Regions from separate parts of the Geminicoccus roseus DSM 18922 genome, predicted to be linked through region 3. Evidence: riboswitches for the same ligand, from Rfam matches in the RefSeq annotation. Region 3 holds a riboswitch; each other region holds the start of a gene.
The links. A riboswitch is a leader RNA that binds a small molecule or an ion and turns the genes downstream of it on or off. The one in region 3 is predicted to bind cobalamin.

Region 1: linked by a shared signal. The riboswitch ahead of GEMRO_RS0105550 (hypothetical protein) and the one ahead of metE (5-methyltetrahydropteroyltriglutamate--homocysteine S-methyltransferase) in region 3 are both predicted to bind cobalamin.
Region 2: linked by a shared signal. The riboswitch ahead of GEMRO_RS0115495 (HupE/UreJ family protein) and the one ahead of metE (5-methyltetrahydropteroyltriglutamate--homocysteine S-methyltransferase) in region 3 are both predicted to bind cobalamin.

What each region holds. Positions count from the first base shown of each region.
Region 1 is NZ_KE386572.1:900,013-909,441, forward strand. It holds gene GEMRO_RS32390 (EAL domain-containing protein) at 1-1,489, shown strand, start outside; gene GEMRO_RS0105540 (ROK family protein) at 1,574-2,230, shown strand; gene GEMRO_RS0105545 (hypothetical protein) at 2,227-2,703, shown strand; gene GEMRO_RS0105550 (hypothetical protein) at 2,726-3,031, opposite strand; cobalamin riboswitch at 3,070-3,260, opposite strand; gene GEMRO_RS27830 (SPFH domain-containing protein) at 3,336-4,304, shown strand; gene GEMRO_RS0105560 (NfeD family protein) at 4,322-4,747, shown strand; gene GEMRO_RS34840 (ATP-binding protein) at 4,992-7,556, shown strand; gene GEMRO_RS0105570 (cation:proton antiporter) at 7,570-8,829, opposite strand; gene GEMRO_RS0105575 (cytochrome c3 family protein) at 8,988-9,429, shown strand, end outside.
Region 2 is NZ_KE386572.1:3,091,139-3,100,567, reverse strand. It holds tRNA gene GEMRO_RS0115510 (tRNA-Thr) at 223-298, shown strand; gene GEMRO_RS29930 (Ppx/GppA family phosphatase) at 419-1,936, opposite strand; gene GEMRO_RS0115500 (FAD-binding oxidoreductase) at 2,051-3,508, opposite strand; gene GEMRO_RS0115495 (HupE/UreJ family protein) at 3,878-4,501, opposite strand; cobalamin riboswitch at 4,536-4,733, opposite strand; gene GEMRO_RS0115490 (alpha/beta hydrolase) at 4,873-5,832, shown strand; gene GEMRO_RS0115485 (NIPSNAP family protein) at 5,920-6,246, shown strand; gene GEMRO_RS0115480 (helix-turn-helix transcriptional regulator) at 6,664-7,533, shown strand; gene GEMRO_RS0115475 (VOC family protein) at 7,632-8,081, shown strand; gene GEMRO_RS0115470 (ABC transporter substrate-binding protein) at 8,078-9,106, shown strand; gene GEMRO_RS0115465 (ABC transporter ATP-binding protein) at 9,110-9,429, shown strand, end outside.
Region 3 is NZ_KE386572.1:1,763,175-1,772,603, forward strand. It holds gene GEMRO_RS0109460 (lipid kinase) at 1-806, shown strand, start outside; gene GEMRO_RS0109465 (hypothetical protein) at 918-1,403, shown strand; gene GEMRO_RS28720 (DUF2934 domain-containing protein) at 1,848-2,312, shown strand; gene GEMRO_RS0109475 (hypothetical protein) at 2,347-2,532, shown strand; gene GEMRO_RS0109480 (pyridoxal phosphate-dependent aminotransferase) at 2,689-3,849, opposite strand; gene GEMRO_RS0109485 (D-sedoheptulose-7-phosphate isomerase) at 3,890-4,462, opposite strand; gene GEMRO_RS32560 (protein-L-isoaspartate O-methyltransferase family protein) at 4,513-5,349, shown strand; gene GEMRO_RS28730 (LOG family protein) at 5,478-6,368, shown strand; cobalamin riboswitch at 6,433-6,635, shown strand; gene metE (5-methyltetrahydropteroyltriglutamate--homocysteine S-methyltransferase) at 6,885-9,176, shown strand; gene GEMRO_RS0109510 (DUF1289 domain-containing protein) at 9,224-9,429, shown strand, end outside.

The sequences.
Region 1 (9,429 bases), 860 kb from region 3:
GGAGCGGCAGCTTGCCCAGGCGGCTGCCGAGGGCATCGTCGCCGAGCCGGCCTCCACCGCGATCATGACCCTGACCGGCCGGCGCATCGAGGTGGAGATCACCACCTCGGCGCTCAGCGACGACAGCCGGCAGGCCTTCCAGACCGTGCTGCGCGACGTCACCGACCGGCGCCGGGCGGAGGCCGAGATCAAGCGCCTGGTCCACCATGACGGGCTGACCGGCCTGCCCAACCGCACCCTGCTGCTCGACCGGCTGGAGACCGCGATGGCGCGCGCCACTCGCGACGGCCGCCACGGCGCGCTCATGCTGCTCGACCTCGACCAGTTCAAGGACGTCAACGACACGCTGGGCCATCCCGCCGGCGACCGGCTCCTGCAGATCGTGGCCCGCCGCCTGCGCTCCACCCTGCGCAGCACCGACACGCTGGCCAGGCTCGGCGGCGACGAGTTCGCGATCGTGCAGACCGACCTTGCCGCCAATGGCGGGGCGAGCGGCGCGGCGATCCTGGCGCAGAAGGCGCTGGATGCGATCGCCGAGCCGATCACCATCGACGACCACGACCTGTTCATCACCTCGTCCCTGGGCGTGACCCTGTTCCCGGTGGACGCCAACGGCGCCGACCAGCTCATCAAGAACGCCGACCTGGCGCTCTACCGGGCCAAGGCCGAGGGCGGCCACCGCTTCCAGTTCTTCCTGGAGCAGATGAACGCCGAGGTGCTGCAGAAGAAGTCGCTGGAACGCGAGTTGCGGCGCGCCATTGAGCGCGGCGAGCTGTCGCTCGTGTACCAGCCGCAATACCCGGCCGAGGGCGGCCGGCCGCTCGGCGCCGAGGCGCTGGTGCGCTGGACCCATCCCGAGCGCGGCCCGATCCCGCCCAAGACCTTCATCCCGGTCGCCGAATCCACCGGCCTGATCCGCGCGCTCGGCCGCTGGGTGCTGGAGGAAGCCTGCCGGGCGATCCGGCGCAGCGTCGATGCCGGCCAGGAGATCGGGATCGGGGTGAACCTGTCGGCGGCGCAGCTCCGCCACGGCGACTTCGTGGCCCATCTGCACAAGCTGCTGCTGGACACCGGGGTGCGCCCGGACCTTCTGGAGATCGAGATCACCGAAAGCCTGCTGTTCGAGCCCTCCAACGATTCCATCGCCGAGATGCTGCGCCGGATCGCGCATCTGGGCGTGCGGCTCGCGGTGGACGATTTCGGCACCGGCTACAGCTCGCTCGCCTACCTGAAGCGCTTCCCGGTCCACAAGATCAAGATCGACCAGTCCTTTGTCCGCGACATCGGCCGGGACAGCGACGACGACATGATCGTGGCGGCGATGGTCAACCTCGCCCACAGCCTGGGCAAGCGGGTGATCGCCGAGGGCGTGGAGACCGAGCGCCAGCTCCAGTTCCTGCGCGGGCTCGGCTGCGACGAGGTGCAGGGCTACGTGCTGGCCCGGCCGATGCCCGAGGCCGACCTCGCCCGGCTGCTGGCCGCCGGTTGAGCGGATGGGGGATGCTCCGCCCTTTACGCTTCCGGTTCCAGCCCCTACGCAGCAGCGAGCGATCCGGCAGCTCGGGGATGCAGGATGACGACGCTCGTGATCGATGTCGGCGGCAACAACGTCAAGTTGCGTCGCGAGGGAGACCAAGAACGTCGCAAGACGCCCAGCGGCGCGGATTACCGGCCGGAGCAGCTGATCGAGGACGTGGCCCGGCTGACCCAGGACTGGACGTTCACCCGGATCTCGATGGGCTGTCCGGGGCCCGTCGCCGACAACAGGATCGTCCGGCCCCTGGTCAATCTCGGCCCCGGCTGGACCGAGTTCGACTTTTCGGCGGCCTTCGGCAAGCCGGTGCGGATGGTCAACGACGCGGTGATGCAGGCGATCGGGTCCTACAACGGCGGCAAGATGCTGTTCCTGGGCCTGGGCACCGGGCTCGGCAACACGCTGATCGTCGACGGCACGGTGATCGGCATGGAGCTGGGCCACCTGCCCTACCGCAAGGACCGAACCTACGAGGACTATGTCGGCAATCGCGGCCTGGAGCAGCGCGGCCGGCCGCGCTGGGAGGGCCATGTGCACCGGGTCGTCCAGCTGTTCCGCGAAGCCTTCGTGGTCGACGACGTGGTTTTGGGCGGCGGCAACGCGCGCAAGCTCAAGAAGCTGCCCGAGGGCTGCCGGTTCGGCGACAACGACAACGCCTTCATCGGCGGTTTCCGGCTGTGGGACGACCAGGCGTGAGGGGGGCGGGCCCGGCGGCGCTGGCAGCGGCCTGCCTGTTCCTGGCGGCCTGCGCGGCCGGAGATCCGGCCGCGTCCCCGCAGACGGGGCAGCCGGGCCTCCTGAAGGAGAGCGCTCGCCAGCCGGCCGAACGGGCGGCCCGCACCCTGGAGGCGATGAAAAACGATCCGGAAGCGCTGCTGCGGCTCTGCCTCGAGAGCTACCAGGCCGCGCAGGCCTCCGGCCCGGAATGGCATCTGGTGAAGCCCGCAAAGGTCGGGATGACCAGCCTCTCCAGCGCCGCCACCGACCCGGCCCTGCGCCGGGACAACCCGGACGGCTGGGTCGACCGGGGCGAATTGCGCAGCGAGATCATGGACGCCGACGACGATCCCGCCACCGCCCGCTGCCTGCTCTGCCGCTTCGACTTCGAGGATAACCGCAGCGACCCGCTGACCCTGTTCGGCGTGGACACCACCGGCCGCTGCAGCTGACCCGGAAGCGCGGCCCGGCGCGTCAGGCCGGGCACCAGCCCGGCCGGCGCCGGCGCGGCCTTGCATAGGCTTCCAGCCGCTCGCTCGGCCAGCGGGCGATCTCGGCCAGTTCGCCCGGCAGCGTGCCCGGCAGGCGCTCGCCCTGCGGCAGCATCGCCCTGGCCGCGCTGGCCGGGTCGACGCCCGGGGCCAGCGACATCAGCCAGGCCAGCAGCACCTCGCGGGCGGAAAAGCCCTGCTCCTGGACGAGCGCGCTGCGCAAAAGCCCGGTCGGGTCGGCCTGCTCCGCCGACAGGAGGGCAATCGAATCCGGCGATGATCTCGGCATGGTCCACCTCCAGCCGGGGCACCCCGCCCGGCGAACTACGGCATCACGGTCGGATGGCAGGTATCCCGGCTCGCGGGTCGACACCGTCCACTCCGCCTTCCCAGGACCAGGTCCCAGTGGCACGGGTTGAGTGGCGGCTCGCCGCTTACGGTTGCGGGGGCAGCGCCGGCATCGCACCGGCTTCCCTTGGACCCGGGTCGCCCCGGGTACCATCCGGCACCGATGGTGGGCCTTCCCCGCTGCCCTGTCAAAGCCGACCTGCTAGAAGCCGGACAGGGCAGCCGCGCCGGCGCAGGAGACGGGCATGGAATTTGGCGGTTCGATCGTGGTGCTGGTGATCCTGGCGGTCGTGATCGTCCTGATCCTGATGGGGGTGCGCTCGGTCAGCCAGGGCGAGGAATGGACCGTGGAGCGCTTCGGCCGCTACACCCGCACCCTCTCGCCCGGCCTGAACCTGATCCTGCCCCTGATCGACCGGATCGGCGCCAGGCTCAGCGTGATGGAGCAGGTCCTGGACGTGCCCTCCCAGGAGGTGATCACCCGCGACAACGCGATGGTCACCGCCGACGGCGTGGTGTTCTACCAGGTGCTGGACGTGGCGCGCGCCGCCTACGAGGTCGCCGACCTGCGCAACGCCATCCTCAACCTGACCATGACCAACATCCGCACGGTGATGGGCTCGCTCGACCTGGACGAGGTCTTGAGCAAGCGCGACGTGATCAACACCCGCCTGCTCTCGATCGTCGACGAGGCGACCCAGCCCTGGGGGGTCAAGGTCACCCGGATCGAGATCAAGGACATCCGCCCGCCGGCCGACCTGGTCAACAGCATGGCAAGGCAGATGAAGGCCGAGCGGGAGAAGCGCGCCGCGATCCTGGAGGCGGAAGGGCTGCGCGCCGCGGCGATCCTGCGCGCCGAGGGCATGAAGCAGGCGGCGGTGCTGGAGGCCGAGGGCCGGCGCGACGCGGCGATGCGCGACGCCGAGGCGCGCGAGCGGCTGGGCCAGGCCGAGGCCGAGGCGACCCGGCTGCTGTCGGCGGCGATCGGCGAGGGCGGCGTGCAGGCGGCCAACTACTACGTCGCCCAGAAATACATCGAGGCGTTCGCCAAGTTCGCCAGCTCGCCCAACCAGAAGACCCTGATCCTGCCGATGGAGGCGACCGCGGCGATGGGCTCGCTCGCCGGCATCGCCGAGCTGGCAAGGGATGCCCTGGCGACGGACCGGCCCGCCCCCGCCGCGCCCTGGGGACCGCGCCCGGCCGAGGGCGGCTGACAAGGGAGCGCTTGGCGATGCAGGCATGGCAATGGCTGGTGCTGGGCGGGGTCCTGCTCCTGCTGGAGCTGGCGACGCCGGCGTTCTTCTTCGCCTGGCTGGCGCTCGGCGCCTTGGTCACCGCCGCCCTGGCCTGGCTGGTCCCGCAGCTGATCTGGCAGGTCCAGGCCCTGGTGTTCGCCCTGGCCGCGGGCGTCGCCGTGCTTGCCTGGTTCCGCTTCCGGCCAAGGCCGGCGCCCACCGCGGAGCCCGGGCTCAACCGCCGTGCCGCCGCCCTGATCGGCACCAGCCTCACCCTGGACCGCCCGATCGAGCATGGCCATGGCCGGGCCAGGGTCGGCGATTCCACCTGGCCCGTGCAGGGTCCGGATCTGCCCGCCGGCAGCCGGGTGGTGGTCCTGGCCGTGGACGGCAACCGGCTGCTGGTGGCGCCACCGAGCTGACAGCCGCCCCCGGCCGTCAGGCAAAAACCGCGCTGTTCCGGGAACGCCGGATAAGCTCACCGGCTTCTGACGGGGTGAAAGATACGGCAGGTCCCGGCCCCGTGCCCGCGTTGGCCTCGACCGGGATTGCTTGGTCCAAGGCTCGGGGCTCGGCGGGCGCCGAACGTGACGGCCATCACCCCGGAGCGGCCAGGAACATGGTGCGTTCCGTCCGGCCAGGGCCCGTGTTCAGGGATCGTCGAAGATGAAGTCTTCTCGGCCATCGTCGTTCAGCTTCCTGGCGGGCGGCGGGATCATGGCCGATCTCATCCGGCAGAAGGACTGGAGCGCCACCCCGCTCGGGCCGATCGAGACGTGGCCGTCGGCGCTGCGCACCTCGCTGGGCGTCAGCCTGCACTCCCGCTTCCCGGTCTGCATCTACTGGGGCCAGGAGATGCGGCTGCTGTACAACGACGCCTGGAGCTCGATCCCCGGCGACAAGCATCCCTGGGCGCTGGGCCGCCCGGCGCACGAGGCATGGCCGGACATCTGGGACGTGATCGGCCCGATGTTCAACCGGATCATGGACACCGGCGTCGCCGTCCACACCGAGGACGGCCTCCTGGCGATGCGCCGCCACGGCTACACCGAGGAATGCTACTTCAACTACAATGTCAGCCCGATCTATGGCGACGAGGGCGTGATCGGCCTGTTCAACGCGGTGATCGAGACGACCTATCAGGTTCTGGCCGAGCGTCGCTCCAGGCTGCTGCGCCAGCTGAGCGACAACACCCAGCAGGCCCGCAGCCTGCGCGAGGTCTGCACCCGCGCGGCCGAGGCCATCCGGACAGATCCGGCCGACCTGCCGTTCTGCCTGTTCTACCTCCTGGACGGGGACGGCCAGGCGCGGCTGGCCGCCTCGGCGGGCGTGGCCGCCGGCAGCGCCCTGGCTCCGGGGTCCCTGGATCCTTCCGGCCCCGACGGCTTCTGGTCGCTGGCCGCCGCCCGGGCGCAGCCGGACGGGGTGCTCGACCGGTTCGCGGAGCGGCGCGGCCAGCCTCTGGTGCTGGAGCCCTGGCCGGAGCCGGTGGAGCAGGCGCTGGTCCTGTCCATCCCCAACAGCGCCCGCAGCGACGAGCAGATCGGCTTCCTGGTCGCTGGCATCAGCCCCCGCCGCGCCCTGGACGATCCGTACCGGGCCTTCATCCACCACATCGCCGATCATGTCGCCGCCCGTCAGGCCGCGATGGAGGTGCTGGAGCAGGAGCGTCGCCAGAGCGAGCTTCTGGAGCGCCGGGTGGAGGAACGCACCCGCGAGCGCGACCGGATCTGGCGGGTCTCCCGCGACCTGCTGCTGGTGGCCGACGCGCAGGGGCGTTTCGTCGCGACCAACCCGGCCTGGCAGCTCCTGCTGGGCTGGAGCGAGGAGGAACTGCTCGGCAGGGATTCGGCATGGCTGAACCATCCGGACGACGTGGAGCCGACCCGCGCCGAGATCGCCCGGCTGGCCGCCGGCCACACCGCCTTCAACTTCGAGAACCGGTTCCGCCACAAGGACGGCCATTACCGCAGCTTCGCCTGGACGGCGGCGCTGGACGAGGGGCTGATCTATGCGGTCGCCCGCGACATCACCGACGAGAAGGCCGCGGCCGAGGCCCTGCAGGAAGTCCAGGACCAGCTGCGCCAGTCGCAGAAGATGGAGGCGATCGGCCAGCTCACCGGCGGGATCGCCCATGACTTCAACAACCTGCTGCAGGGCATCACCGGATCGCTCGACCTGGTGCAGCGCCGGATCGCCCAGGGCCGGACCGACGATGTCGGGCGCTTTCTGACCGGGGCGATGACCTCGGCCAACCGTGCCGCCGCGCTGACCCACCGGCTGCTGGCCTTCTCCCGCCGCCAGCCGCTCGACCCGCGCCCGCTGCAGGTGAACCCGCTGCTGGCCTCCATGGAGAACCTGATCCGGCGGACCATCGGCGAAGCGATCGAGCTGGAGCTGGTTCTGGCCGGCGGGCTGTGGCCCACGGTGTGCGACGCCAACCAGCTGGAGGCGGCGATCCTGAACCTGGTGATCAACGCCCGCGACGCGATGCCAAAGGGCGGCCGGCTGACCATCGAGACCTGCAATGTCGAGCTGGACGGCCGGTTCGCCGCCCATGGCCGCGGGGTCACGCCCGGCGACTATGTGGCGATCGCGGTCACCGACACCGGCTGCGGCATGGCGCCCGAGGTGGTGGAGCGCGCCTTCGATCCGTTCTTCACCACCAAGCCGATGGGCCAGGGCACCGGGCTCGGCCTCTCGATGATCTACGGCTTCGCCCGGCAGTCCGAGGGCTATGCCCGGATCTACAGCGAGATCGGGCGTGGCACCACGGTCAAGCTGTTCCTGCCGCGGCGCCAGGACGCCCAGGAGCCGCCCGAGGAGTCGCCCCACGAGCCCGCCCCGCCGGCCGACGTCGACCGCGGCGTCGTCCTGGTGGTGGAGGACGAGGCGATCGTGCGCGCCCTGGTGGTCGAGCTGCTGGGCGACATGGGCTTCCGGGTCCGCGAGTTCGCCGAGGCGCAGGGGGCGCTGGATCTCCTGCAGGGCGGCGAGCGGGTCGACCTGCTGGTCACCGATATCGGCCTGCCCGGCATGAACGGCCGCCAGCTGGCCGATGCGGCGCGGATGGCGCGGCCCGAGCTGAAGATCCTGTTCATGACCGGCTATGCCGAGAACGCCATGATCTCGTCCGGCTTCCTCACCGCCGGCATGGCGATGATCACCAAGCCGTTCGCCATGGAGGTCATGGCCAACCGCGTGCGCGAGATCATGAACGGCCAGCGCTGACGGGCCTGCCAGGTCAGCTGGCCGTCGGCACCGTCCGCCGCACCACCGCGCCCAGGCTCAGCCCCTGGACCACCACCGAGAACAGGACCACGCCGTAGGTCGCGTCCAGGATCAGGGCGCGGGCCGGCTCTTCGGTCGGCAGCGACAGGGCCAGCGCCACCGAGATGCCGCCGCGCACCGCTCCCCAGGTCAGCACCGGGATGGTGCCCGGGGTGAAGGTCTGCCAGCGCCGCAAGGCCAGGATCGGCACGCTCACCGAGACGAAGCGCGCCGCCACCACCAGCGGGATCGAGAGCAGCGCCAGCCAGCCGAAGGACGGGGTGAACTGCACCACCAGCACCTCCAGCCCGATCAGCAGGAACAGGACCGCGTTCAGGATGTCGTCGATCAGCGTCCAGAAGCCGAACACGTACTGCTTGGTGGTGTCGCTCATCGCCCGCTCCGCACCCCGGTTGCCGATCAGCACCCCCGCCACCACCACCGCGATCGGGCCGCTCATGTGCAGGGCGGTCGCCAGCGCGTAGGTGCCGGTGACCAGGGCCACCGAGATCATCACCTCGATCGAGTAGTCGTCGATTCCGCGCAGGCCACGGTAGGCGATGAAGCCGGCGACCAGGCCCAGCACCGCGCCGCCGCCGGCCTCCACCAGCACCAGTTCGGCCAGGTGGGCGGCCTCGAACGAGTCGTCGCCGCTGCCAAGCGCCGCCTGCAGCGCGATGGTGAACAGGACCACGCCGATGCCGTCGTTGAACAGGGATTCGCCGGCCATGTCGGTTTCCAGCGCATGGGGCACGTTGACCGCCTTGAGCGTGGAAAGCACCGCCACCGGGTCGGTCGGCGCGATCAGCGCGCCGAACACCAGCGCCCAGGCAAATCCCAGCTCCAGGCCGAGCAGGCCCGCCGCCAGCCACAGCCCGGTGGCCACCAGGAACATCGACATCACCACCCCGATCGTGGCGAGCAGGCCGACGCCCAACGCCCGGTTGCGCAGCCGCCCCAGGTCGACATGCAGCGCGCCGGCGAACAGGAGAAAGGCCAGCATCCCGTTCATGACCGTGTCGTAGAAGTCGATCTGCCGGATCGTCCCGGCCAGCGCCGCGTAGAGCTGGGTGCGCGGGAACAGCAGGTCGATGCCGATCAGCAGCAGCGACGCGCCCAGCCCCATCACCAGGAGCCCGATGCTCGCCGGCAGCCGCAGCACCCGGTGGTTGATGTAGGCGAACACCGCGGTCACCGTCAGCAAGGCCGCGATCAGTTGGAACAGCGAAAGCACCGGCGATTTTCCTGCTGGACGATGGAGGCGGATGGCCGACCGCCCCGTCCCGAACCGGCTGCCCCGAAGGCAGCTCTCGAAAACGGGAGCGTTCGGGATGAAACTTCTGTGGCAGCAGCAGGTTCACCAACGACGGGCTTGGATATCGTCATGGTGTAATGCCGCAGATCTTCACCGCCACGGCCGACACCCGTCTGCGTGCCGCCCTCCTGGTCGCGGGTCTCGCCGTGGCGGGAGCCGGGCTGTTCGCCGGCGGCTACATGGATTCGAGCTATGCCACCATGGTGGGCTGGGTGCAGGACCAGCCGGTCCCGTTCAGCCACCAGCATCACGTGGGGGGACTGGGCATCGACTGCCGCTATTGCCACACCGGGGTGGAGACCAGCCCGCAGGCCGGGCTGCCGCCCACCCATGTCTGCATGACCTGCCATTCCCAGGTCTGGACCGGCGCGCCGGTGCTGGCGCCGGTGCGCGAAAGCCTGGCGTCAGGCCAGCCGATCCCGTGGCGCCGGGTCGCCCGGGTTCCCGACTATGTCTACTTCAACCACGCGATCCACATCGATCGCGGCGTGCCCTGCGTCACCTGCCATGGCCGGGTCG
Region 2 (9,429 bases), 1.3 Mb from region 3:
GACGATGCGGCATCTCCACCCTGGCGGGCACGTTCCTGGGCCTTCCGCTTCTTCAGGTTCTCCCGCATCACCGCCGCGACCTTCCTGGCCCGCTCCGCACGAGCGGCCTCTCCGCGATCCTTCTGTTCACCCATTGCGCTTGCCCCTCTTGAAACGCGGCGACACCCGTGGCATCAAGCGGCCGGCGCAGCAAGGGGGCCACCCCGAAACGCACGCCGGTACGCTGTCGTAGCTCAGTCGGTAGAGCGCGTCCTTGGTAAGGACGAGGTCGCTGGTTCGATTCCAGTCGACAGCACCATTCTCCTCTCCTCCCCCGACTCTTCTGGTCCGGTTGGACGGCATCGCGTTGACGGCCGGACGATCCTGCTTGTCCAAAGGCGGCGGAACGGCCGTGCGGCAGCTTCCCCGCCTCCTCGGATCACTCGCCCTCGACCACCTCGAAGCGGCGGATTCCGATCGCCTGCGCCAGCAGCTTCAGGCGGTCGCCCACCACCTCGCTGTCTGGCCCGCGCGCGTGGGCGCCGACCTCCAGGCGCAGCTGGTCCGCATCGATATGCAGCCTCGCCTGCTCCAGGATCTCGGGCACGCAGCCGGAAAGGCGATGCGCCAGAAGCATCGTCCTTCCCAGGATCAGCGCACGGCGCCGAGCATTGGCGGACAGCAGGCCGATCGCCGGCGCTAGGCGCGGATCGTCCATGCTGCCGGCGTAGCGGGCATGGACCGCGGCGGCGAGAAATACTCGCTCGGCATGGTCCAGGCCGATGAAGGGGAACTGCACGACCCGGTGAAAGCTGTCGACTGCCCTAAAGTCGGAATGGTCGCGCCAGCCGATGTCCGACAGCGCGCAGGCGGCAACCCGCAGGCGCTTGTCGGCAGGCGTCTCGCCGGGAAAGAGGGTCGTGGTCCAGCGGGCGAGTGCCGGACCGAACTCCGGCACCCTTGCCTGCGGCAGGCCGAAGGCCTGTGCTCCTTCCAGCAGAGGGTCGAGATAGCGCTGCTTCTTGTCCAGCTGCTCGAACAGCCAGCCTTCCCGGACGCCCAAGGCGGAGAACACCACCCGCTCGGGCGCCAGGCGCTTGAGCAGGCGGTCCATCACCAGCGCCGCCGCCGCGATGGTCGGCACCCGCCGGGCCGGCACTCCCGGCAGTTCCGCGATCTTGGCAGGCGCCAGCCGCCACAGTTTCTTGGCGAACTTGCGCAACTCGTCGGCATCGACGGCATAGCCGTGCGCCACGTGGATCGGCGCCTCGACGGACATCATGTGGACACGGGCCAGGGCGCGCCAGCCGCCGCCCACCGCATAAAGCACCGGGTCGACCATCGCCGGCACCAGCTTCTCCTTCAGCAAGGCGTCGATGCGGTCCTTGGCGCCGGTGCCGACCTCGGCCAGCATCTCCTGCACCGGCAGCGCGCCCAGCGGCAGGCTCACCATGCGCTCGCCGACCCGGTCATCCAGGACCTCGGCGACCTCCAGGCTGCCGCCGCCCATGTCGCCGACCAGGCCGGTCGGCCGGTAGAACCCGGAGATCACGCCGAGCGCCGCGTAATGGGCTTCCTCGGCCCCGCTCAGGATCCGGACCTCGAACTGCGCCTCTTCCTTGATCGCGTCGACCAGGGCCGGGCCGTTGGAGGCCCGTCGCACCGCCTCGGTCGCGAGGACGTCGATCCGGACCACGCCCATGGCATCGGCAATGGCGCGGAACCGTCGAGTGGCCTCGACCGTGCGCCGGAAGCCCTCCGGCGCCAGCTCCCCGGTCGCATCCAGGCCGGAGCCCAGCCGGCACAGGGACTTCTCGTTGAAGCGCGGCAAGGGCGCGCGTCCCAGCTCGTCGTAGACCACCAGCCGCACCGAGTTCGAACCGATGTCGACGATCGCATAGAGGTCGCTGTCGCGCCGCAGCGCCCGCTCGGGGTGGAGATCCAGAGGACGTTGCACGATGTCTCCCCGCTAACCCGTGGCGTCGGCCACGTTGCCGGCCGGCCGGATGCTCCCTGTTGCTGTCGCCCCAGGTAGCACGCCGGCCAGGCCATGCGGAGATCCCACGTGGCGCTATTCGGCAGCCTGCCCCACCGCATCCCGCCCTGGCGGGATGTTCTGGTTCATGCGGAACAGGTTGCCCGGGTCGTAGCGACGCTTGGCTGCCATCAGGCGTTCATAGTTGCCGCCATAGGCGGCTGCGACCCGCTCCTCGTCCTCGGTAATGAAGTTGACGTAGACACCGCCGGTGGCGTGGGGGGCAGTGGCGTCGAAGAACCGGCGCGCCCAGCCGACGCAGGCCTGGTCGTCGGCGGGATCCTCCCAGCGGGTGTGGACGTTCAGGACGTAGCGGACGTCCCGGTGGGGATAGGCCATCTCCGTCGCCGCCACCCTCGACGCTGCGCCGCCCAGCTGGGCGACGATGATCTCGCAATGCGCCGTCGGCAGCTGCCCGGCATGGTCCACCAGCAGGTCGATGACCTCGTCCGACAGATCGGCAAAGTTGTGCGACTTCCAGTAGTTGCGCATTCCTGCCGTCAGCAGCGGGTCGAAAGCCGCCTGCCAGGCCACATAGGGCATCTGGCCGACATGGCTGCCGGCCGGCTCGCCAAACGCCAGCAGAGGCTCGGTGGCCTGGGCGGCTGCCGCCGCGTCGCCCGAGTGGCACAGCGCGAACACCACGACCTCCTTGCCGTGGATTTCCGGGGAAAGGAACGGCAGCGGCGGCGCCTTGCGCAGCACCACCCAGCAGGCCAGTTCGTCCGGGCTCTGTTGTGCGAACAGGCGGTAGCGGCGCAGCAACGCGCGGGCGTGCTCGAACGGATGGACGATCAGGCCGGCGAACACCTCCGGCCCGACCGGATGCAGCTGGAACTCGAACGAGGTCACGATCCCGAAATTGCCGCTCCCGCCGCGGATCGCCCAGAACAGATCCGGGTTCTCCCGTGCGCTGGCGCGGACGGTCTCGCCCGCCGCGGTGACGAGATCGGCGCCGATCAGGTTGTCGACGGTCATCCCGAGCGTCCGGGTGAGCCAGCCGAAGCCGCCGCCCAGTGTCAGGCCGGCAACCCCGGTGGTCGAGTTGATCCCGAGCGGCGTCGCGAGGCCGGACGCCTGCGCCTCCCGGTCGAACTCGGCCAGCGTCGCGCCCGGCTGGACCCGCGCCACGCGGTTCGCGGCATCGACCTCGACCGTACGCATCAGGCTCAGGTCGATCATCATCCCACCGTCGCAGACCGCACTGCCGGCGATGTTGTGCCCACCACCCCGCACCGAGAGCAGGAGCTGGTGGCGTCCGGCGAAGGCGACGGCGGCGGCGACGTCGGCCGCATCGGCGCAGCGGACGATCAGCGCGGGCCGGCGGTCGATCATCGCGTTCCAGACCTGCCGCGCCTCGTCGAAGCCGGGAGTTCCCGGGAGTGACAGACTGCCATGGAGCCGGCTTTGCAGTTCATCAAGGAGGGCGGCCCCCAGAGGCACGCCCTCCCCGGCCAGGCTCCGGACGGTCAGGTCGCTCGCTGCGTGATCCATGGAACGCACTCCTCGGATGGTTCCGTGCGTCGTTCGGCATATCGACCGCGCATTATGCCATGCGTACCCCGCTCTCCCCAAGCCGTACGTCTCAAGTTCAGGATCCATATCGGGCATGCGGTGCCACGGATGGCTGATCGCCAAGCCGGGCGAAAGGGGCGAGCTGGGCTCGATCGACCCAGACCAGGACGCCAGCCTGCACGTTGTCACCCGCCCTGAGGGTCATGACCTTGATCTGAATGGGACTGGCCGGGCCGGGGGGCCGTTGGCTCAAGCTCAGCCCACTTGCCATCAAGGCGAAGAGGACCACGGCATGGCAGCCGGCCGGAGGATGCCCACTCCCCGACCGGCTCGGGCAATGGCGTTCCGTCAGCCTGGGATGAGCTGACCCGCGAGCGCGCTCACGCCGATCCCCATCACGACGGCGCCGGCCAGCCGCGGAGCCAGGCTGACGGTGGTCCAGGAGCGGTTGGATGCAAGGGCGGCCGCGCCCAGGCCAATGGCGGCCTGCACCACGAACAGCCCGGCAAGATAGGACAGGAGCGGGGTGGCCTCGGCGCCGACGATCGACTCGCCATAGGCATAGCCGTGGAACAAGCCGGCGATCACGAACAGGGCGAGCCAGAGGCCGCGCCCACCGGTTGCCCGCCCCCACGCCAGCAGGACGCCAGCGGCGAGCACGCTCGCGGCGATGACGAGTTCAGCCGCAGGCAGGTCGAGCGCCAGCAGGTGCAGGAACACGCCCAGCATGGATGCAACGACGAACACCAGGGGCATGGCTAGGCCGACCCCGGCGGCTCCGGCGATCAGACCCGCCGCGACGATGAAGGCAAGGTGGTCCAGGCCGATCACGGGGTGGGCGAGACCCGACAGAAGGCCCTGGCCGAGGCTGGCCGGCAGTTCGCCGTCCATCGCGTGGTGAGCCTGCGCCGAGCGCGCGGCCAGGAGGAAAAGCGTACCTGCTGCGGCAAGCCGGAGAGCCAATCGTGACATTGCGGATTCCTTCCGCCCTCCACCCGAGGGCATGGCGTAACGATCGTCGATGGCAGGTCTCCTGGCTCGCGGAGGACGATCCGGCCCGGCCTTCCCGGAAGACATGCTTCCAGTGGCATGGTGGGAACGGACTCACCGCTGACAGTTGCGGGGGCAGCAGCGGCTTTGGGTCGGACCCGCACCGCTTTCCCTTTTGCGTCCCTGAACGGGAACCGTCGACGGCTCGATCTTAACTTGCCCAAGAAGTACTACAACCTCGATCCATGGCCCGCGTAGAAATGCGGAGGGGATCGTGCAGATGCATGTCCGGCAGCGGCAGGCGGCGCTGGCTGCCCGGAGCAGGAAGGGCGGTTCGGGGAATGGCTGGGACGGTGATGCGATCGGCGACGGCGGCGGCCACGCTCTGCCTGCTGGCCGACCTGGCTCAGGCCGGAGAGCTCGCACCCCGGTCCTTCGCGAGCACGGCGCTGGGGGAACAGATCCCAGCCATCATCTACACGCCGGACGGCCAGCCTCCAGAGGAGGGATGGCCGGTCCTCTATCTGCTGCACGGCCATGACGGCAGCGAGCGTTCCTGGGCGGATCTCGGCGACATCCAGGCCACCCTGGACCAGCTCACCAGTACCGGCAGCATCGAGCCGGCGCTGGTGGTGATGCCGGGGGGCGGCAACAGCTGGTATGTCGATTCGGCCGATGTCGCTGGCCCTGGCGACTTCGCCACCGCGATCGCCCACGACCTGCGGCTGGCCGTCGAAGCCGCGTACCCGGTGCGCAGCGACCGTGGCGGCCGGGCGATCGCCGGCCTGTCGATGGGCGGCTATGGCGCGCTCCGCCTGGCGCTGGAGCATCCGGAACAATACGTCGCCGCTGCCAGCCTGTCGGGAGCGATCTGGCAGAACATTCCTCCGGAGGATTTCAACGCAACGGTCGAGGGAATCGACATCATCCAGAAGACTGCCTATTTCCACCGCATCGATCCGGAAACCGTCACCGCGGGCCGGGTCCTTCCCTCGGTGGCCAGCCATTTCGGTGGCGCGTTCGGGGTGCCGTTCGATCCAAGGCGGTTCAACCGCATGAATGTCTTCACGCTTCTGGAACGGCAGCTGGAGACGAAGGCCGGCCTTCCGGCGATCTACCTGACCTGCGGCGACGACGACCGGTTCGACCTCTGGCGGGGCGCCCTCGCTTTGTTCGAGACCGGGCGGGCCGACGGCCTGGAGGACATGCAGCTGCGGATCACCGACGGCGACCATGCCTGGTCGGTCTGGTCGACCAGCATCGTCGACGCGCTGAAGTTCATCGACGCGCACTGGCAGCCCATGACCGAATGAGGGCGGCTTGCCTTGATGCAGCCCGCCGTGTCACGGCTTCGCCCGGAAGATCATGCCGGGCCGGGCGGCCCGCGGGAGGAACACGAGATGATCCACGAGTTGCGCGTCTACCATTGCCTGCCCGGCAGGCTGCCGGCCCTGCTCAAGCGCTTCGAGAACACCACCCTGGAGATCTGGAAGCGCTTTGGCATCCGTCAGGCCGGCTTTTGGACGGTCGCCGTCGGCGAGTCCAACCAGGCCCTCTACTATCTGCTGGAGTGGGAATCGCTCGCCGAGCGGGAGCAGAAGTGGAACGCGTTCATGGCCGATCCGGAATGGCTGGCGAAGCGGGCCGAAAGCGAGAAGGACGCTCCGATCCTCGAACGTGTGTCCAATCAGATACTGGTGCCGACTTCGTTCTCCTCGGTGAAGTAACCGGGCCTTCCCAGGCCCCGGCGCGGCAGTCGTGCAGGTTGACGTGCCGGGACCTCACCGTTCAGGACTGTGCCCAGGCGCCGATGGCGGCGCGCGGCCGATAGCCTGGGGATGCGGTCATGTGGCGATGGATGACGGGATGGCTTCGGGGGCGGCCGCGTGAACTGCCGCTCGCCAAGCGAGACCTGCTCGTCCACGCCCATGTCGACATGCTGCCGACCCGCTGGACCGCTCAGGACGTTCCCGACGTCGCAACTTGGCCGGATCCCCGTCCGGGCCGGCCGGGGCATCCCGCGCAACATGTCCGAGGCGATGGACAGCGCCCGACCGTAATGGCCTGAGCGTCGCCGCTCCCCGCCGCTTTACCACCGGGCGCCGTTGCCGTTTCATGACGGAACACCCGGGACGAGGGGCGTCATGCATACGGCGACGACCAGCAAGTTCATCATGCAGCGGCCGGCGCTGCACGGCTATCGGACCTGCTCCTTTCCCGAGCTGACCATCGAAACCTATCGGAGCGACGCCGGCGAGCTGCGGGCCCGCAGCTCCCGCCACCGCATCACGCTCAACCGGACCACCCATCGCCGCTACGCCCACCGCTTCGGCGACCTTGGGCCGACCGCCCGCATCGCGAGGCCCTGCCAGACGCTTGGGTTCGAGCCGGCCGGCACGATGCTCTGGGTGGATGGCGACGATGCCGACTATGTGTCGATCTTCCAGGAGCCGGGTCTCTACCGGACGATCCAGGAACAGACGCAGCGCCCATCCAGCCTGGCCGATCATGGCTTCCTGGCAGCGCCGGATGCAACCACGCTGCGGGTGGTCGAGGCGCTTGCCAGTCTGACCGCGCCAGACGTCGCGCCCGAACCGATGCTGGCCGAGCAGCTCGGCCTGTCGCTGGTCCTGTGCGTCCTGCGCATGGCCGAGCGTCCCGCCCGGACCAGCGGAGCCGGCTCTCCCGGCCTCTCCTCACGCCAGGTCCGCGCTGTGCTCGCCCATGTCGAGGAGCAGATGGACCAGCATCCGCTCACCCTGAACGAGCTGGCTGCCATCGCCGGGCTCAGCCCATTCCATTTCTCCCGCGCCTTCAAGGCGGCGACCGGCTGTCCTCCCCACCGCTTCGTGGTCGAGCGCCGCATCGAGCGCGCCAAGGAGCTGATCCGCAAGGGCGGCCTGGGCCTGGCGGAGATCGCCCAGGCCACCGGCTTTGCCGATCAGGCTCACTTCTCTTCCGCTTTTCGCCGCGCGACCGGCATGACGCCCGGACGCTTCCGCGCTGTGCGGTGACCGCAAGAATTCGATAGGCCGGGCAAGCATCCGCAATCCTGCGCAGGCCATCTGGCCTCAAGCTCCGGCGGTCGTTTCATCCTCGCAGGTAGGCTTCCGTGACCGGCTTCGCGCAGAACTGCAAGATCACCGACATCTGCATGCTGGTCGCCGACGTGGAGCGGTCGATCGACTTCTATGTCGGCCGGCTGGGTTTCGTTCTGCGTCGCCGCGCCGAGAGCTTTGCCGACTTCAAGGGTGCCGGCATCACGCTGGCGCTCTGGGAGATCGGCCACATGGCGGCCCATACCGGGGTTTCGCCCACGCCGGCGCCGCCCGGCATCCACAAGGCCTGCGTCGCGGTCGAACTGCCCTCCCCGGCCGAGGTCGACCGGCTGCATGCCGAGCTCGGCCAGGCCGGCGTCCGGTTCGTCGGCCCGCCCGCCGACCATGCCTGGAACGCCCGCTGCTGCTATTTCGCGGATCCCGACGACAATCTGTGGGAACTCTATGCCTGGCTGGAGGGCGGTCCCGTCGGCGACCTGGACAAGGTGGAGCAGTCACGATGATCGAGCTATCGCGCCGCGCGGCCCTGACGTCGGCCGGCTTTGCCCTGGCTGCCGTCTCGGGCGGCACCGCCCTGTTCCTGCCGCGCAGCGGCAAGGCCGACACGGCCCAGGTCGTGGTGCAGTATGACTGGCTGATGAGCAACGGCCAGGTCGGCGACATCGTGGCGCTCCAGAAGGGCTTCTACGAGGCCGAGGGCCTGGAGGTGTCGTTCTCTCCCGGCGGCCCGAACTCGGCGACCGTGCCGCCGGTGCTCACCGGCCAGGCCGCGCTGGGCCAGTTCTCCGACAGCGCCCAGCTCCTGCTGGCGCGTTCCTCCGGGGTGCCGGTACGGATCATCGCCTGCGGCTTCCGCCAGGCGCCGTTCGCCTTCTACTCGCTGCCGGCAGCACCGATCCGCACCGTGCAGGACATGGTTGGCAAGCGCATCGGCATCCAGCCGACCGCCCGTTTCGTCCTGGACGCGATCCTGGCGAAGCACGGGATCGACCCGTCCTCGCTGCAGATCACCAATATCGGCTTCGACATGACACCCCTGGTTGCGGGCGAGGTCGATGCGGTGACCGGCTGGATCACCAACACCCAGGCCCTGTCGATCATCGGCCCGGACCGCATCGACCTGACGATGCAGGACGCCGGGATGCCGTCCTACGCCAACGTCTACTTCGCCACCGACGACGCGCTGGCCGAGCATGCCGACATCCTCGCCCGGTTCATTCGGGCAGCCGCCCGGGGCTGGGGCTGGAGCCACGCCCATCAGGCCGAGGCGGTGGACATCATGGTCGACGCCTACCCGCAGCTCGACCGCGAGACCGAGCACGCCACGATGGAGCGGATCATGGCGCTGAGCTTCGATTCCACGACCAGGGAGAACGGCTGGGGCTGGTTCGATCCCGCCTCGATCCAGGAGCAGATCTCGATCTACGACGCGATCGGCCAGTTCCAGGGCAACCCGCCCAGCATGGAGGATTCGGTCTCGACGGCGATCCTGGAGGCCACCGCCGACGCCCGCCCGAACATCGGCTGACCCTTGGCAGACGGCAACGCCATCGAGGCGGGCGGCCTGGCGCTGGGCTACCCTGGCGACGAGGGGCCGGTCCGGGTGCTGGACCAGGTGGATCTCGCCGTTCCCTCCGGCGAGTTCCTGGCGATCCTGGGGCCTTCGGGCTGCGGCAAGTCCACGCTGCTGCGGGTGGTGGCCGATCTCCTGCCGCCGCTGGACGGCACGATCTCGGTCCTGGGCGGCAGCCCGGAAGCCGCGCGCCGCCGCCGCGAGGTGGCGTTCGTCTTCCAGGACGCGACCCTCCTGCCCTGGCGGACGGTGCGGCAGAACATCGAGCTGCCGCTGCG
Region 3 (9,429 bases):
ATGACGTGGCGGTGATCCTTCCCGAAGGGAACGGCAAGTCCGATCCCGCCGACCTGATCCGGGAATATGCCGGGCAGATCGATGCCGTGGTGGTAGGCGGCGGCGACGGATCGGTTCATGCCGCGCTGCCGGGTCTGCTCGACACAGGCCTGCCCCTGCTGGTGATCCCGCTCGGCACCGCCAATGATCTGGCCCGCGCCTTGGACCTGCCCGGCGATCCGCTCGAGGTCGCGGGGCTCGTGCGCACCGGCGCGCGGCGGCGGATTGATCTGGGACGGGCGAATGGCAAGCTGTTCGTCAACGTCGCCAACATGGGGCTGAGCGTCGAGGTGGCACGCTCTCTGAACGGCGATCTCAAGCGCCAGTTCGGCATCCTGGCATACCCGATCGCGGCTTGGCGGGCTCTGTCGCGCCTTCGCCCATTCCGCGCGGAGATCCGGCTCCCCGACGAGGTCCTGCGCGTGCGTTCCGTACAGCTCGCGGTAGGTGCCGGGCGCTTCTACGGTGGCGGCATGGTGATCCACGAGGACGCCCGGATCGACGATGGCCTGCTCTGGCTCTACAGCATCGCACCCCGCTCGCTCTGGCACCTGTTTCTCAACATGTTCGCCTGGCGGGCCGGCCGCCATCGCGCTGCCGAGCGCACCACCACGCGCTCGGCCAGCTGGTTCGAGGTGCATACCTCCCGGTCGCGCACGGTCACGGCCGATGGGGAAATCGTCACGCGCACCCCGGTGCGGTTCGAGGTGCTACCGGGCGCACTGGAGGTCCTTGTTCCTCCTGAAGTGGAACCGTCGCGTATATGAGATGTTAAGGACTGCGACTGGGGTACGTGCAACGGGATGCTGAGACGACCGTGCGTGCGGATTCCAGCACCACCGGTTTGACGCCCGAACGGAAGACGAGGAACGGCCATCATGCACCCCAAGCGTCGTGCCGCTTTAACCCTCATGCTCGCTCGCGATTCGCTGCTGTCCTGCCATCGGCTGGCTCGGCACATCGTGGAAGAGATCGACGGGGTCGGCGCCAAGCAGTGGGGGCAGGCCTATGCGCGGCGGATCGAGCTGTTCGAGAGCCTGATGCGCTGCCTGATCGACTATGGCGTACGTCCCACCGACCTGCAGAACAAGCTGAAGACGGTTCCCACCGAGGAGAAGGTGCCGGTCAATCTCGCTTCCGTGCTGGAAGCCGAGGGCAGGCTCGAGCGCCATCTGGGCTTCTCGCTGCGGGCGGGCATCGAGGATCCGGAACTGGCCCGTCTGCTGGCTCGGGCGTTCGAGGAGGTGCGGCATTTTCGCGCGGCGCTGGAGCTGGAGAGCGTGGCGGCTGCCCCGGCAGGCCGCGACTACGCGCCAGTCTCGGTCGACAAGTGCCCCGAGTTCGCCGGTGCCGTCCTGCACTGAGCAGGCACCTCGGGCCACCGGTCATCGAAGAATGTTGGAGGGGGCAGCCGCGAGGCTCTCCCTTTCTTGTCGTCCGACCTGCTCGTTTCCCGGTTGGCCCGTTCCTGGTGCCCCGACACGGATCCTCCTCTCGCCACGGGCTGCGCGCTTTGGGGCCACTTGTATCCCTGACCACCAGGCCCGTATGGGCCCGCCTCATCTCTCCTCCAGCACCGCTCAACCCGGCCGTCGATGGGTGGTAGCCTTCGGAACGAGCGGCGGATGATGCCTGTCCTAAAAGCCGCCGCTCCCCGGCCAGGACCTTCCTTCTTTGCGTCCGATGCAGCCCCACGCATGATGCGGCGGCCGGTTAGTCCTTGTCCGGTGCCCGTGTGGAAGGTGTGGCTCCCTGGGAACGGGCGGATGGCTTCTGTGTTGATTGGACAAGGCGAGGAGGAGTGGAGAATGTCGGACGATCGGGAAGCACGGATCCGGGAGCGGGCCTACCAGATCTGGATCGATCAGGACCGGCCGGAGGGCCGGGAGCACGAGCATTGGGCCGAGGCCGTCCGTCAGATCGATGCGGAGCAGCAGGCCAGCTACAACATGCTTCAGGTCGACGCGGCAGAGACCATCGGCAAGCCCAGGCAGGGCTCCGTGATCGAGGATCATCGCCCCTTGGAGGAGCCGGCCACCAAGACCGACGAGCTTCCCCCGGTTCATGCCGAGAAGGAGGAGGCCCATTCCGGGTCTGATATCTCCGGGCCGGGCAAGGCGTCGACCGGCGCAACCGGCAAGGCCAAGGCCAAGCCGAAGGCCAAGCGCGCCGATGAGGCGAAGAAGCCAGCGACACCCACCAAGACCGGCACGACCGCAGCACCCAAGGCGCGGAAGTCCAAGATGAAGTCGAGTTCGGTGGATACGCTCTGAGCCGGCAGTCCCTAGGATCGAGAGGAACTTGATGATGAGTGGCCAGGATAAGCGCCAGCCGCTTCCAGACGACAAGCAGGGCAAGGTCGACGAGGCGGATCTGGACGAGGCGCTCGACGAGACCTTTCCGGCCAGCGATCCGCCGTCGGTGACGCACGGGACCACCGGCATCCCGGAATCGGTGCAGAAGGAGCACGAGAAGGAAGAGCAGAAGCGCTGACGGGCGGCTGCTGGGATCGAGAGGATCGTCCTGGCGCGGCTGCCGCTGTCCGCAGCGGAAAAAATCCGGCCCTGGTGCTCCTCGCTCGCACATTCGGCTCCAGCCTGACGCCGCCGATCCTGCAGGATGGCGGCGTCATCGTTCTCTCAGCCCGGCTCAGATCCGGTCGAGCAGCCGGCGGATCCGGTGGAACGCCTCCTCCAGGCGGCTGGTCGACAGGGCGAAGCAGATCCGCAGGTGCTGCTCGTTGCCTTCCCCGAACGTGAAGCCGGGCGCGGTGCCGACCTTCTCCTCGCGCAGCAGCCGCCGGGCGAAGTCCAGGCCGCTGATCGGCAGATTGAGCTTCGGGAACAGGTAGAAGGCGCCCTCCGGGCTCAGAAGGTCGAGCTTGGGGTGGTTCCCCAGGATCTCCATCGCCAGCGCCCGGTTGCGGGCGCAGCGGGCCACGAACTCCTCGGCGAAGGCGTCGCCCTCCTCCAGCGCCGCCAGTCCGCCATACTGGACGAAGGCGGTGGCGCCGGTGTTGTTGACCTCGGAAAGCACGGTGATCGGCACGGCCAGCTGCTTGGGATGCACCATCCAGCCAAGCCGCCAGCCGGTCATCGCCCAGCCCTTCGACCAGCCGTTCAGCACGAACACCGGCTCCTCCGGCTCGGCCAGGGTGACGAAGGACGGGGCCGGGCTTTGGCCGACGAACACGTTGCGGTGGTAGACCTCGTCGGAAATGATCGCCAGGCCCCGCTCGCGGCAGAGCGCCAGCAGCGCCACCTGCTCCTCGCGCGACATCACCCAGCCGGTCGGGTTGGACGGCGTGTTGACGTAGACCGCCTTGGTCCTGGACGTGATGGCGCGCTTGACGTCGTCCAGGTCCAGCCACCAGCGCTCGGGCCCTTCCCGCAGCCGCACGTCGACGGTGCGGCCGCCCAGCACCTCCACCACGGTGCGGATGTTCGGCCAGTAGGGCGAGACCAGGATCACCTCGTCGTCCGGCTCGACCAGGCACTGGCAGGTGATCATCACCGTCAGCATGGTCGAGCCCGGTGCCGACACCCGGTCCGGGTCCAGCTCGATTCCGTACTGCTTCTGGTGATAGCGCAGCAGGCCCTCACGCACCGGCAGATGGCCGCGGGTCCAGTTGTAGAAGGTCTTGCCCTCGTCCAGCGCCCTCTTCGCCGCTTCGTTGACGAAGGGCGGCGAGGTCAGGTCGCTCTCGCCGAACCAGAGCGGAATGACCTCCGGATCGTCCAGGCCTTCATGGGCGATCTGCCCGATGCCGGACGGCTGGAGATCCAGGACGAACTGCCGGATCGGACCCATGCCAGGAATACCTCGATCGAACATTGTGTCGGTACGTTGCTCAGGCGAGCCGGGCTTCCAGCACGCGGCACCAGTGATGGTAGAGCATGAGATGGATCTGCTGGACCAGGGCCGTGTCGGTCGCAGGCACCGCGAACAGGTGGTCGACCCGGCCCTCCAGCGCCTCGCCGGCCTGGCCGGTCAGCGCCACCGTGGCCATGCCGCGCTCCCTCGCCGCCTGGAAGGCCGCCAGCACGTTGGGGGACCGGCCGGAGGTCGTGAAGCCCACCAGGACCCCTCCTTCGGCTCCGTGCGCCTGGACCTGCCGGGCAAAGACATCCTCGAAGCTGGCGTCGTTGCTCCAGGCGGTCAGGAACACCGGGTCCGCCGCCAGCGACATGACCCGGTAGGCCCGCCGGTCGCGCTTGAACCGGCCGACCAGCTCCCCGGAGAAATGCAGGCTGTCGGCGGCCGAGCCGCCATTGCCGCAGATCAGCATCGGCCGGTCGGCGGCAAGCGCCGCCACCATGGCGTCGACAGCCGCCGCCACCTGCTCCTCGCCGATCGCGGCCATCGCGTCCGCCAGGGTCCGCCTGCTCTGCTCGGCCCAGTCCTGCCAACCCATCTCGATCATCTTGCCCGAGGCTTCCTTCGCTGCCGCCATGCCGTGCTATACCGCCGGCCATGGTGAACGCAGAGACCAGGGCCGTCTACGCACGCGCCGTCGTTTCCGCCGCAAGGGCCCGCGATCCGCGCATCGAGGCGGCGTTTGCCGCCGTCCCGAGGGAGCGTTTCCTGGGGCCGCCGCCCTGGAAGATCGTGGGCAGCACGGGTGCCCTGGAGGACTGCGCCGATCCGGCGGCACTCTACCAGGATGTCCTCGTCGCGATCGATCCGGCCCGCGGCATCAACAACGGCGAGCCGCAGCTCTGGGCGTTCGTCTTCGACCGGCTCGAGATCCGCCCTGGGGACCGGGTCCTGCATATCGGGACCGGCACCGGCTACTACACCGCGATCCTCGCCGAACTGGTGGGGCCTACCGGATCGATCATCGGCCTGGAGGCGGAGCCGGACCTGGCGGAGCGTGCCCGGGCTGCCCTGGTTGACCGGCCGCAGGCTCAAGTTTTGGCCGCCGATCGGGTCGACCCGAGCGAACTGCCTTTCGACCGTATCGTGTTCAGCTGTGGCGTCACCCATTTGCCTCCTGCCTGGCTGGATGGCCAGGGGCCGGGGAGCCGGATCGCCGCGCCGTTCACCGGCGCGGACCATGCCGGCGTCTTCCTGCTGCTCGTCCGCGCTCCGGCCTGTTTCGAGGTCACCCCGCTGAGCGGGGTCGCCATCTTCCCGGCCACCGGGTTCCGCGATCCGCGCGAGGAGCGGCTGCTGGACGGGGTGCGCCGGGCCGATCCGGAAGCGCTGTGGAAGATCCGCAGCCTGCGTCCTGCGGCGGAAACCACGCCAGCGGAGCGTCTCTACGGTTTCCAGGGCCATGTCATGAGTGCCAAGTCGTCGGTTCGCTAAGAGATTCTTTACCAAGGCGGGGATAGCGTGCACCCAGAGGTGACCTTCTGCCCGCCACCAGCCGGATCTGCCTGACCCCGATGAGCCGCCCCGATCCTTTCGACCCCCATGACCCTGGCGATGCGCCGATGAGCCCGGACGGGATGGCCGGTGGCCCCGAGGCGCATCCCGCCGATACGCCGCAGACCCGCTCGCCCTCCTTCCGGCTGGCCTATCTCGATCCGGACTTCATGCTGCGCAAGGACCTGCGTCCGCTGCGCTTCCAGCTGGAGCTGCTGAAGCCGGACCTGATCCTGGAAGAGCACGGTATCGACGCCACCGTGGTGGTGTTCGGCAGCGCCCGGGTGCCCAACGAGGATGGCGCCGAGGCGGCGATGAAGGCCGCCGAGGCCGCCCATGCCGGCGACCCGGACAATCTGGAGCTGAAGCGGGCCCTGGCCATCTCCCGGCGTCTGGCCACCCATGCCCGCGGCTACGCGGCCGCCCGGCGGTTCGGCCAGCTCGCCGCGGAGTTCAGCGCCGCCCATCCCGGCCGCGAGCTCACCATCGTCACCGGCGGCGGTCCCGGCATCATGGAGGCCGCCAATCGCGGTGCCTACGAGGCGGGCGCCCAGACCGCCGGCCTCAACATCGTGCTGCCCCACGAGCAGGCGCCGAACCCCTACCTGACACCGGAACTGAGTTTCCAGTTCTACTACTTCGCCCTGCGCAAGATGCATTTCCTGATGCGGGCGCGGGCGCTGGTGGCTTTTCCTGGCGGCTTCGGCACGCTCGACGAATTGTTCGAGACCCTGTGCCTGATTCAGACGGGCAAGAGCCGCCGCATGCCGGTCCTGCTGTTCGACAGCGCGTTCTGGAGCAGGCTGATCAATTTCGAGATGCTGGTCGAGGAAGGGATGATCAGCCCGGAGGACGTGGACCTGTTCCAGTTCGTCGACGATCCCGACCAGGCATTCCAGATCGTCGCCGACTACCACCTGAACAACCCGATGAAGCGGGTTGGCCGCGGCAAGGTCTGAGCGGGCGTTCTTGGAGCAGGGCGGTCAGGAGGATGATCCTCCTGGACGTCCTGCCTGGACCGTCTATCATGACCTCATCGACGGTTCCCCGAAGAGGGGATGCAAGAGGGAACAGGGTGCGTGCCGGCTAGCCGGCATCAGTCCCTGGCTACCCCCGTAACTGTAAGCGGCGAATCGATCTCCACGCATGACCACTGGGCAACCGGGAAGGTCGGGGATCGGTGAGGACCCGCGAGCCAGGAGACCTGCCGTCGATCGTGCAACCACATGCGCCGGGCGGGGTGTCCCGGCGGGAGGTCCGACCGTGATCGACGACTGCGCTCCGGCGCCTGTTTCTCAACTCCGTATCCCGACGATCGTGAGGAAGTTCGGGCCGCCTTGCCGGCCCCGGCACGACTGAGCGTCGCGCCGGCCGCCCTCGGCCCTTCCCGCCATCTTCGCATCCCGATGAACCGCCTGCCGGCTGAAGCGAACGGCGGGTTCGTCGATGCGCGACCTCATCGTCTGGATCCTCTCATGGTGACCACCACAGTTCTCGGCCTGCCGCGAATCGGGCCGAAGCGCGAGCTGAAGTTCGCGCTGGAATCTCACTGGGCCGGCAGGCTCTCGGCCGCGGAACTCCTGGAGGAGGCCGCAGCGGTCCGTGCCGACCTGCGCGGCCGGACTGTCCGGGCCGGCCTCTCCCAGATCCCCGTGGGCGATTTTGCCCTCTACGACCATGTTCTCGACATGGCCCTGGTCCTGGATGCGGTCCCCGACCGCTTCACCGGCCTGCGGGACGATCGCCTGGCCCTGGCCTTCGCCATGGCCCGCGGCCGCCCCGACGGGCAAGGGGTGGCGGCCCTCGAGATGACCAAGTGGTTCGACACGAACTACCATTATCTCGTCCCGGAACTCCAGCCGGCCTCCCGCTTCGCCTATGTCTGGCGGAAGCATGTCGAGCTCTTCCAGGAGGCGATGGCACAGGGACACGACGCCCGGCCGGTGCTGCTCGGACCCTTGAGCTTCCTGGCGCTTTCCAAGCCGACCGATCCGGCCGCCACCACCTCGGCCCTGCTCGATCCGCTGCTGGAAGCCTATGCGGCGCTGCTCGCGGACCTGGCTTCGTCCGGCGTCCGTGAGGTGCAGCTTGACGAGCCGGTCCTGGTCCTGGACGCCGATGAGGGGACCGGTCCGGCCCTGACCCGGGCCTATGGGCGGCTGCGCGCCGCGGCTCCATCCCTGTCGCTCTGGCTGACCCCCTATTTCGGCGAGATTGCGCCCGACCTGCTCGACCGGGTCCTGGACCTGCCGGTCGATGTCCTCCACCTGGACCTGGTCCGGGGGCCCGATCAGCTGGAGCGCGTCCTGGCACGTCTGCCGGCCGATCTCGATCTGTCGCTGGGTCTGGTCGATGGTCGCAATATCTGGATCACCGATCTCGACCGGGCGGTCGCTGCCGCCGAGCGGGCCGCCGGGCAGATCGGCCCGGAGCGCCTGGCGATCGCCACGTCCTGCTCGCTGCTCCACGTGCCCTACGGGCTGGCGACGGAAACCGCACTCGACCCGGATGTGCGCTCGTGGCTGGCGTTCGGCGAGGAGAAGATGGCCGAGGTGGCCCTGATCGGCGCCGCGCTGGAGCAGGGCCAGTCAGCGGTGGCTGCCGAGCTGGCAGCGAACCGGGAAGCCCATCGCGCGCGGCTGGAATCGCCGCGTGTCCACGACCCGGCAATCCGGGCCAGGGCAAGGGCGATTACCCCGGAGATGACCCGGCGGGGCGCGCCCTATCCTGAGCGGCGGGTCCTGCATCAGGCGCGGTTCGACCTGCCGCCGATCCCCACCACCACCATCGGCTCGTTCCCGCAGACAAGGGAGGTCCGCCTGGCCCGGGCGGCGTTCCGCAACCGCACGATGGCGCCGTCGGCCTATCAGCGGTTCCTGCAGGCCGAGACCGAGAAGGCGATCCGCCGCCAGGAGGCGATCGGCCTGGATGTGCTGGTACATGGCGAGTTCGAGCGCAACGACATGGTGGAGTATTTCGGGGAACGCCTGTCAGGCTTCGCCTTCACTGCGGGAGGCTGGGTGCAGAGCTACGGCTCGCGCTGCGTCAAGCCACCGATCATCTATGGCGACGTCGCCCGGCCATCGCCGATGACGGTGGAGGCGGCGGCTTTCGCCCAGTCGCTGACCACGCGGCCGGTCAAGGGCATGCTGACCGGCCCGGTCACCATCCTGCAGTGGTCGTTCGTCCGGGATGACCAGGAGCGGCAGGAGACCTGCCGGCAGATCGCCCTGGCGATCCGGGACGAGGTGGCCGACCTGGAGAAGGCGCTGATCGGCATCATCCAGATCGACGAGCCTGCCCTGCGCGAGGGGCTGCCGCTCACCCGCGCCGCAAGGCCGTCCTATCTCGCCTGGGCGGTGGAGTGCTACCGGCTCGCCGCCTCTGGCGTGCGCGACGACACCCAGATTCACACCCACATGTGCTATGCGGAGTTCGACGACATCATCGATTCAATTGTCGCTCTCGACGCGGATGTGATCTCGATCGAGACCGCGCGCTCTGCGATGAAGCTCCTGGGTTCGTTCGTGGAAACCACCTATCCGAACGAGATCGGGCCAGGCATCTGGGACATTCACAGCCCGCGCGTGCCGGGCATCGCGGAAATGGAAGGCCTGCTTCTGCGTGCTGTCGAGCATATCCCTGCCGACCGTCTTTGGGCTAACCCGGATTGCGGGCTGAAGACGCGTGGCTGGGCGGAGACGGAAGAGTCGCTGGTTCATCTGGTTCAGGCAGCAAGGAACGTGCGGCGCCGGCTGGCGGCATGACGATCTCGCAGCCGGCGGCCTCAGGACGAACGGAACAGGAAGAAGCGATGTCGGAACTCGTTGCAGCGCCCCCGGTGGCGGAGACCTGGCTGACATCGCCTTGCGTCGGCATCTGCCAGATGGACCGCGCGACCGGGTGGTGCGGTGGCTGCGGCCGCAGCGAGAAGGAGCTGGCGGGGTGGCGCGACATGGCGGCCTTCGCCCAGCGCGCCGTCTGGATGGACCTGCCGCGCCGCAAGGCGATCCTGGGGCT